DNA from 2 places in the Devosia yakushimensis genome. Region 2 is predicted to be linked to the other one. Evidence: predicted binding sites of a transcription regulator. Region 2 holds the regulator's gene; the other holds the start of a gene.
What was found. Region 2 encodes PhoB, which activates phosphate uptake and scavenging genes when phosphate is short. Its sites were predicted from a motif close to TGTCATNNANCTGTCAT; they were not measured.

Region 1 (5,534 bases), on a different contig from region 2:
GCCGTTCTGGGCTGGGGCGTGGGCGGCATCGAGGCCGAGGCGGCCATGCTGGGCCAGCCCATCACCATGCTGATCCCCGAAGTCGTGGGCTTCAAGCTCACCGGCAAGATCAATGAAGGCATTACCGCCACCGATCTGGTGCTGACGGTCACCGAAATGCTGCGCAAGAAGGGCGTGGTCGGCAAGTTCGTCGAATTCTACGGGCCGGGCCTCGACTATCTCAGCCTCGAAGACCAGGCGACCATTGCCAATATGGCCCCTGAATATGGCGCCACCTGCGGCTATTTCCCGGTCGACAGCGATACGCTGAAATATCTGACCACGTCGGGCCGCGACCCGCAGCGCGTGGCGCTGGTGGAAGCCTATTCACGCGCCCAGGGCATGTTCCGCGAGACCAATTCGCCCGATCCGGTCTTCACCTCGACCCTCGAGCTTGATCTTTCGACCGTCGTGCCGTCCCTCTCCGGCCCCAAACGCCCGCAGGACCGCGTTGCCCTCAAGGATGCCGCTGCGTCCTTCGCCAAGGCGCTGCCCGAGCTGGCCGGTGGCCGCGCTGAACGCACCCGCCTGCCGGCGGACAAGCAGGAATCGCGCTTTGTCGATGAAGGCGCTACCGGCGTCGGCGACATCCCCGAAGAAACCGCTTTCCCCGTCAATGGCGCCGAATATGGCATCGATGACGGCCATGTGGTGATCGCGGCGATCACCTCCTGCACCAATACGTCCAATCCTTCGGTGCTGGTCGCCGCCGGCCTTGTGGCCCGCAAGGCGCGGGCGCTGGGCCTCAATTCCAAGCCCTGGGTCAAGACCTCGCTGGCCCCCGGCTCGCAGGTGGTCACCGATTACCTGACCGCCGCGGGACTGCAGGATGATCTGGACGCGCTGGGCTTCAACCTGGTCGGCTATGGCTGCACCACTTGTATCGGCAATTCCGGCCCGCTGCCGCAGGCCATTTCCGATTGCATCAACGAGAACAAGCTGGTCGCCTGCTCGGTGCTGTCGGGCAATCGTAACTTCGAAGGCCGTGTCAATCCCGACGTGCGCGCCAATTACCTGGCCTCTCCGCCGCTGGTGGTGGCCTATGCACTGGCCGGTTCGCTTAATGTCGATGTCACCACCGAGCCCCTGGGCATCGGCAGCAATGGCCAGCCGGTCTATCTCAAGGATATCTGGCCCTCCAACCACGAGATCGCCGAGATCGTGCGCAAGCACGTGACCGCCGAAATGTTCCGCGCCCGCTATTCGGACGTGTTCAAGGGCGACACCAATTGGCAGGGCATCGCTGTCGATGGCGGCGAGACCTATAAGTGGAATTCAAGCTCCACCTATGTGCAGAACCCGCCCTATTTCGATGGCATGTCGATGGAGCCCAAGCCCATCACCAATGTCGAAAAGGCCAAGGTGCTCGCCCTGTTCCTTGATTCGATCACCACCGACCACATTTCCCCGGCCGGTTCGTTCAAGGCTTCGACCCCGGCCGGCAAGTATCTCGAAGAACGCCAGGTCGCCCCGCGCGATTTCAATTCCTATGGCGCCCGCCGCGGCAATCACGAAGTGATGATGCGCGGCACCTTCGCCAATATCCGCATCAAGAACCAGATGCTCAATGGCGTCGAGGGTGGCTATACCAAGGGCCCCGATGGCAGCCAGATGGCGATCTATGATGCTGCCATGGCCTACCAGGCCGCCGGCACGCCGCTGGTGATCTTTGCCGGCAAGGAATATGGCACCGGTTCTTCGCGTGACTGGGCGGCCAAGGGCACGAACCTGCTCGGCGTGCGCGCCGTGATCGCCCAGTCCTTCGAGCGTATCCACCGCTCCAACCTGGTCGGCATGGGTGTCATCCCGCTGCAGTTCAAGGATGGCGAGAGCTGGCAGAGCCTGGGGCTCGACGGTACCGAGACGATCGATATCGAAGGCGTCACCGAGATCGCGCCGCGCGCCATGGTCACCGTCAAGATCACCCGCGCCGATGGAAGCGTGCTCAATGTCGAGACCCGCTGCCGCATCGATACGGCCAATGAGCTCGATTACTACAAGAATGGCGGCATCCTGCATTACGTGCTGCGCAGCCTCGTCGCGGCGTAATCACCGCCTGCATTGCTGAACCGGAAATGGCGGTCCCCCGGGGCCGCCATTTTCTTTGAGCGTGGCATCAAGGAAACTCTTGGGGCGTTTTTGCCCGCTCTCACCCTCTTTTGACTAGCGGGGCTTGCAGGCGCCAGCTTACAAGTTTGCCCTATGATATCCCGTTCCTTCCTTGCACCGGTTCTCGGCATTGTCGCTTTTGCCGTTCTGGCCCTTCCGGCCGGCGCGGAGAAAGTGCGCGACCGCCCCAAGGCGGTGGTGGAATTGTTCACGAGCCAAGGCTGCGCCCAGTGCCCGCCGGCCGATGCCTTGCTCACGAGCCTGGCCGAGGAGGGCGACGTCATCGCGCTCGCCTATCACGTCGACTATTGGGACTACGTCGGCTGGGAAGACACGTTCGGCAAAGCCGATTATTCCGACCGCCAGCGCGCCTATGCCAAAAGCTGGGGCTCCTCGCGCATCTATACCCCGCAAATGGTGGTCAATGGCGACAAGGGCGTGGTCGGGTCGCGCCGCAGCGAAGTGCATGGCGCGCTCGACACGGCCAGTCTGCCGCTCGATGTCGCCATTACCAAGCAGGGCGACATGCTCAAGATCGCCGTGCCGCCAGATGCGAATTATTCCGATGCCGTGGTGTGGCTGGTGACCTATCTCGACCGCGCGGATGTGGCGATCGACAAGGGTGAGAATGCCGGCAAGACCATGGTCTATACCCAGGTGGTGACCGGGCGGCAGGCGCTGGGCATGTGGGAAAACGATACGGGCGCGGACCTCAAATTGCCGCTGCCCGAGATGCTGGCGGAAAATACCGGCATGGCCGTTATCGTGCAGCAGGAAAATAACGGATTGCCGGGGCCGATCCTGGGGGCCGCCGCGTTCGAACGCTAGCGCCGGAGGCACAAAAAGAAACTCCCGCTCCTGGGGGCAGGAGCGGGAGATAGCTGACTGGTCAACTAAAGGACGGTTGGCAACCGGACGTCATGGTTTGGGGGCTCGTTCGGTCCGGTTGCCAACCACTGGAGGCAATGGTCACAGACTGATCGGCCAATCGGGCGCTGTGAGGGAGAAACTGTGTTCAAACTTAGGTATTTGGTCCCAGTGCCAAATGCCCGGGCGCGGACCCTTGCGCGAAAGCGCAAATACCGCAATCATGACATTGCGTTGACAAGCGGAGAGAGCGTAACCGGTGCAGGGCCGTACGCCGCATGACAAGTCGGTCAGCCTGGCTCTGGTCCATTCCGGAGAGGCGCCCGCGAGCGCGCCACAAGCCAGGGCCCTTCCCATCGTCGCCTTCGACCGTCGCGAGCTGATGCTCATCCTGTCGGTCTATGGCCGCAAGGTGAGCTTAGGCGAGTGGCGCGACTATGCCATGGATTTCCTGCGCGAGCGGGCCGTGTTCTCCATCTATGCCCGTGTCTCCGAACGGCCGCTCTTCATCGTCGAGAAGTCCCCCAAGCTGCGCAACCGGCAAGGGCAATATTCGGTCACCAACCAGCAGGGCCGCATTCTCAAGCGCGGGCACGACCTGGCCCAGGTTCTGCGCGTGCTCGATCCGCAATTGGTGGTGGTGGGGTGAGTTTTTGGGTCCTGGTCTGCGCATGAGCCTGACCATTCGCCGCGCCACGCAGGCCGACATCCCGGCAATGAGCGTGATATTGACCGCCTCGATCACTGAACTCTGTGTCGCCGACCATGGCGGAAAGCCGTACGCCATCGCCGCCTGGACGCGCAACAAGAGCGAGGCGGGCGTTGCCGCCATGCTGGCCAATCCCGAGCAGGATTTTTACGTGGCCGAGCGCGACGGCGCTGTGCTGGCTGTCGGCGCCGTGAGCCAGGACGGCAAGATCACGCTCAATTATGTCGCTCCGAAAGCGCGTTTTTCCGGGGTCAGCAAGGCCATGCTGGCGCATCTGGAAGCCGCGCTTGTCGCACTAGGGCATCGGGAAGGGCGGCTCGAAAGCACCAGAACAGCGCGTAGTTTCTACCAAAGCCAGGGCTGGCAGGCCGATGGCCCGCAGGCCAGCGGCCGGGTGGTCAATGGCTATCCCATGCGCAAGACGCTGTTGGATGAGGGATATAGCGGCACTACCGAGTTTGGCTGCTGATCGCTGCGATCGTTGCAAGCTCGTCGGCCGTCACCGCCTCGAAGCGCGCCAGCCAGCCCAGCAGGTCATCTGCCGTGATGATGAAGGCGTATTCCGGCGCCTGGGCATTGCGCTGTTCCAGGCGCGCCAATAGCTCTTGGCGGGAAACGTCCATGAAGTGGATTCTTGTCGCCGCACCCAGGGCGGCGGCGCGGGCGGCAAAATCCTCGCGCTCGACGCGGGCCCAGAATCCGAAATCGAGGATGACGTCGACACCCTTGGCCAGTGCCGTGCTGGCAACGCGCCACATCAGCGCTTCCACCGCATCATGGCGCCGGTCATGGTCCGGGTCGGTCGCGTCGTTCCCGAACAGGGTAATATGCCATTCGTCGGGCGTCAGCCGCAGAGCGCCAAGCTCGGCCTCGAGCTGCTTTGCCCGCGTACTTTTGCCCGAGCAGGGCAGTCCCACCATGAGATGCAGCGTGGTCATGGATCAGAGTGACAGCTGCAGATGCACGATATCGTGCCAGCGGTCGAACTTATAGCCGACTGCCTCGTAGCGGCCGACATGGGTGAAGCCGAACTTTTCGTGAATGGCGATGGAATTGGCCGTGTCGGCAGTGATGACCGCCAGCATCTGCTTGAAGCCAAAGGCGCGGGACTGGACCAGCAGCTCGGTCAGCAGGGTCTTGCCCAGCCCCTTCCCGGTCGCGGCGGGATCGAGATAGATCGAATCCTCACAGGTGAAGCGGTAAGCGGCGCGGGGGCGGTAGAAGCTGGCATAGGCGTAGCCGAGTACTTTGCCATCCTGTTCGGCCACGATCAGGGGATGGCCCAGCGCGATCAGATGGGCGAATTTTTCGGCCATGGCCGCCTCGCTGGGCGCCTCGGTGTCGAAGGTGATCGCGGTATTGTCCACATAGTGCCGGTAGATGGCGGTGATGGCGGGCACGTCGGCCCAGGCGAAGGGGCGCAGTATGGGGGTGGACACGGCAGAGCTCGGCAAAAGAAAAGGACCGCATCCCTTTTAGGATGCGGTCCGATCGGTCGTCCAACCAAATTCCTTGATCGTCCGATCAAGGAAGCTGAGGCTTACTCGCGATTGCCGAACAGGCGGAGCAGCATCATGAACAGGTTGATGAAGTCGAGATAGAGGCTCAGTGCGCCCATGATAGCGCCCTTGGCCAGCACGTCGGCGCCATGGGCCTCCGAATAGCCTTCCTTGATCTTCTGCGTGTCATAGGCGGTGAGGCCCACAAAGATCAGCACGCCGACCGCCGAGATGGCGAATTCGAGCATGGAGGACTGCATGAAGATATTGACCACCGAAGCGATGATCAGGCCGATCAGGCCCATGAACAG
Region 2 (5,534 bases):
ATCATGGCCGACACGCTCTCCACCACCGCCCCGGCGTCCAACGACCGCACCCGCCTGATCCGCGCCAGCCTGTCCCGGCGCCACCTCAGCGAGTCGATTTTCCGCGGACTTGGCCTTGCCGCCATCATTGTGGCTCTCGGCTTCGTCGCCCTGCTCTTCGTCGATATCGTGCGCAAGGGCATCCCCGCGTTCACGCAGTCCAATCTGCACCTGTCGGTCACCTTCGACCCCGAAATTATCAGCGTGGACCCCGCTCCGGTTCGGGCGGCGGGTCAATCCGAGGCCGATTTCCAGGCAGCCAATCTCAAATGGCAGCGTGATGTTGCCATGCTGAACTGGAACAAGGTCATCGAAGCATCGCTGCGCGCCGCCGCGCCGGCCGGCTACGAGATCGATACCCGCCAGATCCTGACCATTGCCGAAACCGATGCCCGCCATCGCGTCCGCGAGCTTTTCGTCAAAGACCCCACCCTGCTCGGCAAAACCGTCCAGGTCGACGTGCTGGCTTCCGCCAATGCCGATAACTGGATCAAGGGCAATATCAATCGCGACCTGGGCGATGCCCAGCAGCAGCTTTCGGCCCCGGCCCGCGGCCTGATCGATCAATATGAGACCAATGGCACCATCACCTCCGGCTTTGCCTGGTCGATCTTCACCAATGTCGATAGCCGCGCCGCGCCTGCCAGTGCCGGTCTGCTCGGCGCCTTTGTCGGCACGCTGTGGATGATGCTGGTCGTTATCCTGCTTGCCGTGCCGATCGGGGTGGCCAGCGCCATCTACCTCGAAGAATTCGCGCCCAAATCGCGCCTCACCGATCTCATCGAAGTCAATATCAACAATCTCGCCGCCGTGCCCTCCATCGTCTTCGGTCTGCTCGGCGCTGCGGTATTCATCAACTACATGCACCTGCCCATCTCCGCCCCCATCGTCGGCGGTCTGGTGCTGACCCTGATGACCCTGCCCACCATCATCATCGCCACCCGCGGTGCGCTTCTCGGCGTCTCCCCCGCCCTGCGCCAGGCGGCGCTCGGCATGGGTGCCAGCAAGACGCAGATGGTGTTCCATCACGTGCTGCCGGTCACCTTCCCCTCGATCCTGACCGCCACCATCCTGGGCGTTGCCCATGCGCTGGGCGAAACGGCTCCCCTGCTGCTGATCGGCATGAAGGCCTTCGTCGCCGCCGTGCCCGCCACCCCGCTCGACCAGGCCACCGCTCTGCCGGTCCAGATCTATCTCTGGCAGGGCAATGAAAACCGCAATTTCTTCGAACCCCGCACCGCCGCCGCGATCATGGTGCTTCTCGTCGTCATGATCATGCTCAACGGCGTCGCGATTTATCTCCGCTCGAAGCTCGAAAAGCGCGCATAGTGAGAAGGAACAGCTCCAAATGGACATGCTCGCCGGCAAGGTTAAAATGACCCACCAGACTGTGAACTCCACCATGAATCCCACAGACGCACTCGAACGCCCGATCCGCCTGCACGCCAAGGACGTCACCGTCCATTACGGCGCCAAGCAGGCCCTGCACGGCATCTCGATCGACATTCCCGACCGTGCTGTCACCTCCTTCATCGGCCCCTCGGGCTGCGGCAAGTCGACCTTCCTGCGCTGCATCAACCGCATGAACGACACCATCGAAGGTGCCAAGGTCGGCGGCCTGATCGAGCTGGATGGCGAGAACATCTACGATCCCAGCCTCGACGTCGTGGAACTGCGCGCCCGCATCGGCATGGTGTTTCAGAAGCCCAACCCCTTCCCCAAGTCGATCTATGACAACGTCGCCTATGGCCCCAAGATTCACGGCCTGGCCCGCTCCAAGACCGACCTTGACGAGATCGTGGTATCTTCCCTGCGCAAGGCGGGCCTGTTCGAGGAAGTCAAGGACCGCCTCAACGAACCCGGCACCGGCCTGTCCGGTGGCCAGCAGCAGCGCCTCTGCATTGCCCGCGCCATCGCCGTCAGCCCCGAAGTGATCCTGATGGACGAGCCCTGCTCGGCCCTCGACCCCATCGCCACCGCCATCATCGAGGAACTGATCGATGAGCTGCGCGAGAACTACACCATCGTCATCGTGACGCACTCCATGCAGCAGGCCGCCCGCGTCAGCCAGCGCACGGCCTTCTTCCACCTGGGCAATCTGATCGAGGAAGGCGTCACCGAAGACATCTTCACCAATCCGGTCAACAAGCAGACCCAGGACTACATCATGGGCCGCATCGGCTGATCGAACCCCGGACCAAGAGAGACAACGACATGCCCACTTCCGGCCCCGAACATATCGTCTCGTCCTACAATGACGAGCTCGTCGCCCTGGCCCAGTCGATCGCCGAAATGGGCGGTCAGGTCGAGGTCGCCATCGAGAACGGCACCAAGGCGCTGCTGCGCCTGGACCGTGAGCTGGCCGATCTCACCATCATCGCCGATCAGCGCATCGACGACATGCAGCGCCGGATCGACGACATGGCCGTCTCCATGATCGCCCGCCGCCAGCCCATGGCGTCCGACCTGCGCTCGATCATCACCGCCATCCATGTCGCTTCCGATCTCGAACGTGTCGGCGACATGGCCAAGCAGCTGGCCCGCCGCTCGCTCAAGCTCGAAGGCCTCAACCTGCAGCCGACCTTCTATAACGGCGTCAAGAACATGACCAATCTGGTCCTCCGCCAGATCAAGGATGCTCTCGACTCCTATTCGAGCCGCGACTCCGCCGGCGCCATCGAAGTGTGCAATCGCGACGACGAGGTGGACGCCATGTACACCTCCCTGTTCCGCGAATTGCTCACCTACATGATGGAAGATCCGCGCAACATCACGCCCTGCACTCACCTGTTGTTCTGTGCCAAGAACCTCGAGCGCATCGGCGACCACGCCACCAATATCGCAGAACGCGCCTATTACCTGCAGACTGGCAAGCAGCTCACATCCGAAGTGGTGGAGCTGCATCGTACCCAGCTCAAGGCCTAGCCCATGCCGGCAACTATTCTCGTCGTCGAGGACGAAGGCGATATCGCCATCCTCCTGCGCTACAATCTCGAAGCCGAAGGTTTCCGCGTCGTCACCGCGGAAACCGGGGATGAGGCCCAGAGCCAGATCCACGAAAAGCTGCCCGACCTCATCCTGCTCGATTGGATGCTGCCGGAGATTTCGGGTATCGAACTCTGCCGGCGCCTGCGTGCTCGCGAGGAAACCGCCCGCGTGCCGATCATCATGCTCACCGCCCGTGGCGAAGAGGAAGAGCGCGTTCGCGGTCTTTCGACCGGCGCCGACGACTATATCGTCAAGCCCTTCTCCGTGCCTGAGCTGATCGCCCGCATTCATGCCCTGCTGCGCCGCGCCAATCCCAATCTGGTAACGGCCGCCCTCAAGGTCGGCGATCTCGAGCTCGACCGCACCACCCACCGCGTCCGCCGCGCCAATCGCGACGTCCATCTCGGCCCCACCGAATACCGCCTGCTCGAATATCTCATGCGCCATCCCGGCCGAGTCTATTCGCGCGAGCAATTGCTCGATGGCGTCTGGGGCAACGATGTCTATGTCGATGAGCGCACCGTCGACGTGCATATCGGCCGTCTCCGCCGCGCCATCAATCGCGGCCGCGAATCCGACCCTATCCGCACCGTCCGCGGCGCCGGCTACGCCTTCGACGAACGCTTCGCCCAAGTCGCCTGACCCCCAAAAGCATCCTCACTACGAAATCCCCGCGAAAGCGGGGATTTTCGTTTGTGCGCATAGAAACGGCAGGCCACAGCGCACCCCCACCGGCCAGTCCCTCCCCCTATCAGGGGGAGGCTAGGAGGGGGTACTCCAATGGCCACGTAGGAACAGAAATCCCAGCAACTCGATGTCACCCTCCCCTTGATGGGGAGGGCCAGGGAGGGGTGAGGGAAGCCACAAAGGCTCGATGGTAACCACTACCCCACAAAAGGGCCCATGCTACCATCCCCCCACCGCCCTCCCTCGAGTCGCCTGTAATGTCCTCCACATCCCGGCTCAACCCGCTGCACCTGCTGATCGCCTTCGGCACCGGCGGCCTGCTCACGTTGATGGTCTTTTTCAACGGCGAACTGGGCCGCTACGGCAATGCCCTCTTCTCCTCCTGGGCAGCGCATGGCACCGGTACCGTCGCCGCTCTCGTCTTCCTCGCCCTGCTCTACCGCCACCGTCCGGCTGCCGCTTCCGAACCAAAACCTCGCGCGCCACTCTGGGCCTATCTCGGGGGCATATCGGGCGCCGCCACGGTCATGCTGACTTCCACCACGGTAAACTCCCCGCTTGCCTTGGCCGGAACGCTGGCTCTGGGTCTGGCCGGCCAGGTCGTTTTCAGCCTCGCTGCCGACCGCTGGGGCCTGTTCGGCCTGCCCAAACGCCGCCTCGAATGGCGCGATCTCGCTGCCGTGCTCCTGATCCTGGCCGGCAGTGCCCTGATCATCCTTGTCGGCATGGGAGGACGCCCGTGATCGTCCCCATCCTCTATGCCGTGCTGGCCGGGCTTCTGGTCGGCCTCAGCCGCCAGCTCAATGGGCGCCTAGCCCTTTCAAGCTCCCCATTGATCGCCTCGTTCTGGAACCACCTTGTGGGCTTCGTCGCGCTTACCGCGCTGGGCCTCGCCATTGGCGGCCTGATCCCGGCCGGAGCGGCCGACGCCCCCTGGCACGCCTATATCGGCGGCCCCATCGGCGTCATCTTCGTCGCCTCCGGCAGCTGGCTCATTCCCCGTATCGGCGCAGTCAACACCGCTCTTCTGGTCATCGGCGGCCAGATGGTTTCCGGCGTCCTGCTCGACCTCGCCCGCGGTGCCCCCTCGACCCTTTGGGCCAGCGCGCTAGGAGTAGTGCTCATCCTGGGCGGCATGGCGCTGACACAGCGGCGGCGGTAGCCCCAATCTATCCCTCTTATCCCCGCCACCAAAACCTCCCGCATACTGCCTCCATCTTCCGGGATACGGGCGGCGCTGCAGCGACGAGCGTCCGGAGGCCAGCCGGGGGAGTGGGGGTCGCGCTCTGCTCCGGGTCGAGCGGACAAGGCAATCGGGCGGGCGCTACGGCAAACGCTGGGGTCTGCGATCGCGCCGTCCGATAAAGTCCCGGCACCCCGAGGCGGCATGCGTCTCATACTAATCACTTTCGAGGCAAATGCCGCCTCGGGGTCCGTCCGTCTATTCGATAACCGCACCAGGCGGCGCTTCCGCACGCAAAAAAAGGACCCCGCAAAAGCGGAGCCCCAAGGATGCAACAAAATGCGTACCAATCAACCAGCGGCGGTATAAGCCGTCTTCACCACGGTGAAGAACTCAGCCGCATACTTGCCCTGCTCGCGCGCGCCGTAGCTCGAGCCCTTGCGGCCGCCGAACGGTACGTGGAAATCCACACCTGCCGTCGGCACATTGACCATCACCATGCCGGCTTCAGCATTGCGCTTGAAATGCGTCGCATATTTCAGCGAGGTGGTGACGATACCGGCGCTGAGACCGAATTCGGTGTCATTGGCCGTCGCCAGCGCTTCTTCATAGTCCTTCACCCGGATGACCGAAGCCA

Region 1: the regulator PhoB is predicted to act here: its motif matches at 3,239-3,255, upstream of QQL79_RS20710 (DUF2794 domain-containing protein).

The regions. Positions count from the first base shown of each region.
Region 1 is NZ_BSNG01000004.1:38,015-43,548, reverse strand. Features, by position in the region: gene acnA (aconitate hydratase AcnA) at 1-2,088, shown strand, start outside; gene QQL79_RS20715 (DUF1223 domain-containing protein) at 2,242-2,976, shown strand; gene QQL79_RS20710 (DUF2794 domain-containing protein) at 3,311-3,664, shown strand; gene QQL79_RS20705 (GNAT family N-acetyltransferase) at 3,687-4,193, shown strand; gene QQL79_RS20700 (P-loop nucleotide/nucleoside kinase family protein) at 4,174-4,662, opposite strand; gene QQL79_RS20695 (GNAT family N-acetyltransferase) at 4,666-5,163, opposite strand; gene QQL79_RS20690 (Bax inhibitor-1/YccA family protein) at 5,265-5,534, opposite strand, start outside.
Region 2 is NZ_BSNG01000001.1:714,843-720,376, reverse strand. Features, by position in the region: gene pstC (phosphate ABC transporter permease subunit PstC) at 1-1, shown strand, start outside; gene pstA (phosphate ABC transporter permease PstA) at 4-1,368, shown strand; gene pstB (phosphate ABC transporter ATP-binding protein PstB) at 1,442-2,224, shown strand; gene phoU (phosphate signaling complex protein PhoU) at 2,254-2,964, shown strand; gene phoB (phosphate regulon transcriptional regulator PhoB) at 2,968-3,669, shown strand; gene QQL79_RS03410 (DMT family transporter) at 3,972-4,457, shown strand; gene QQL79_RS03405 (DMT family transporter) at 4,454-4,876, shown strand; gene QQL79_RS03400 (aldehyde dehydrogenase family protein) at 5,248-5,534, opposite strand, start outside.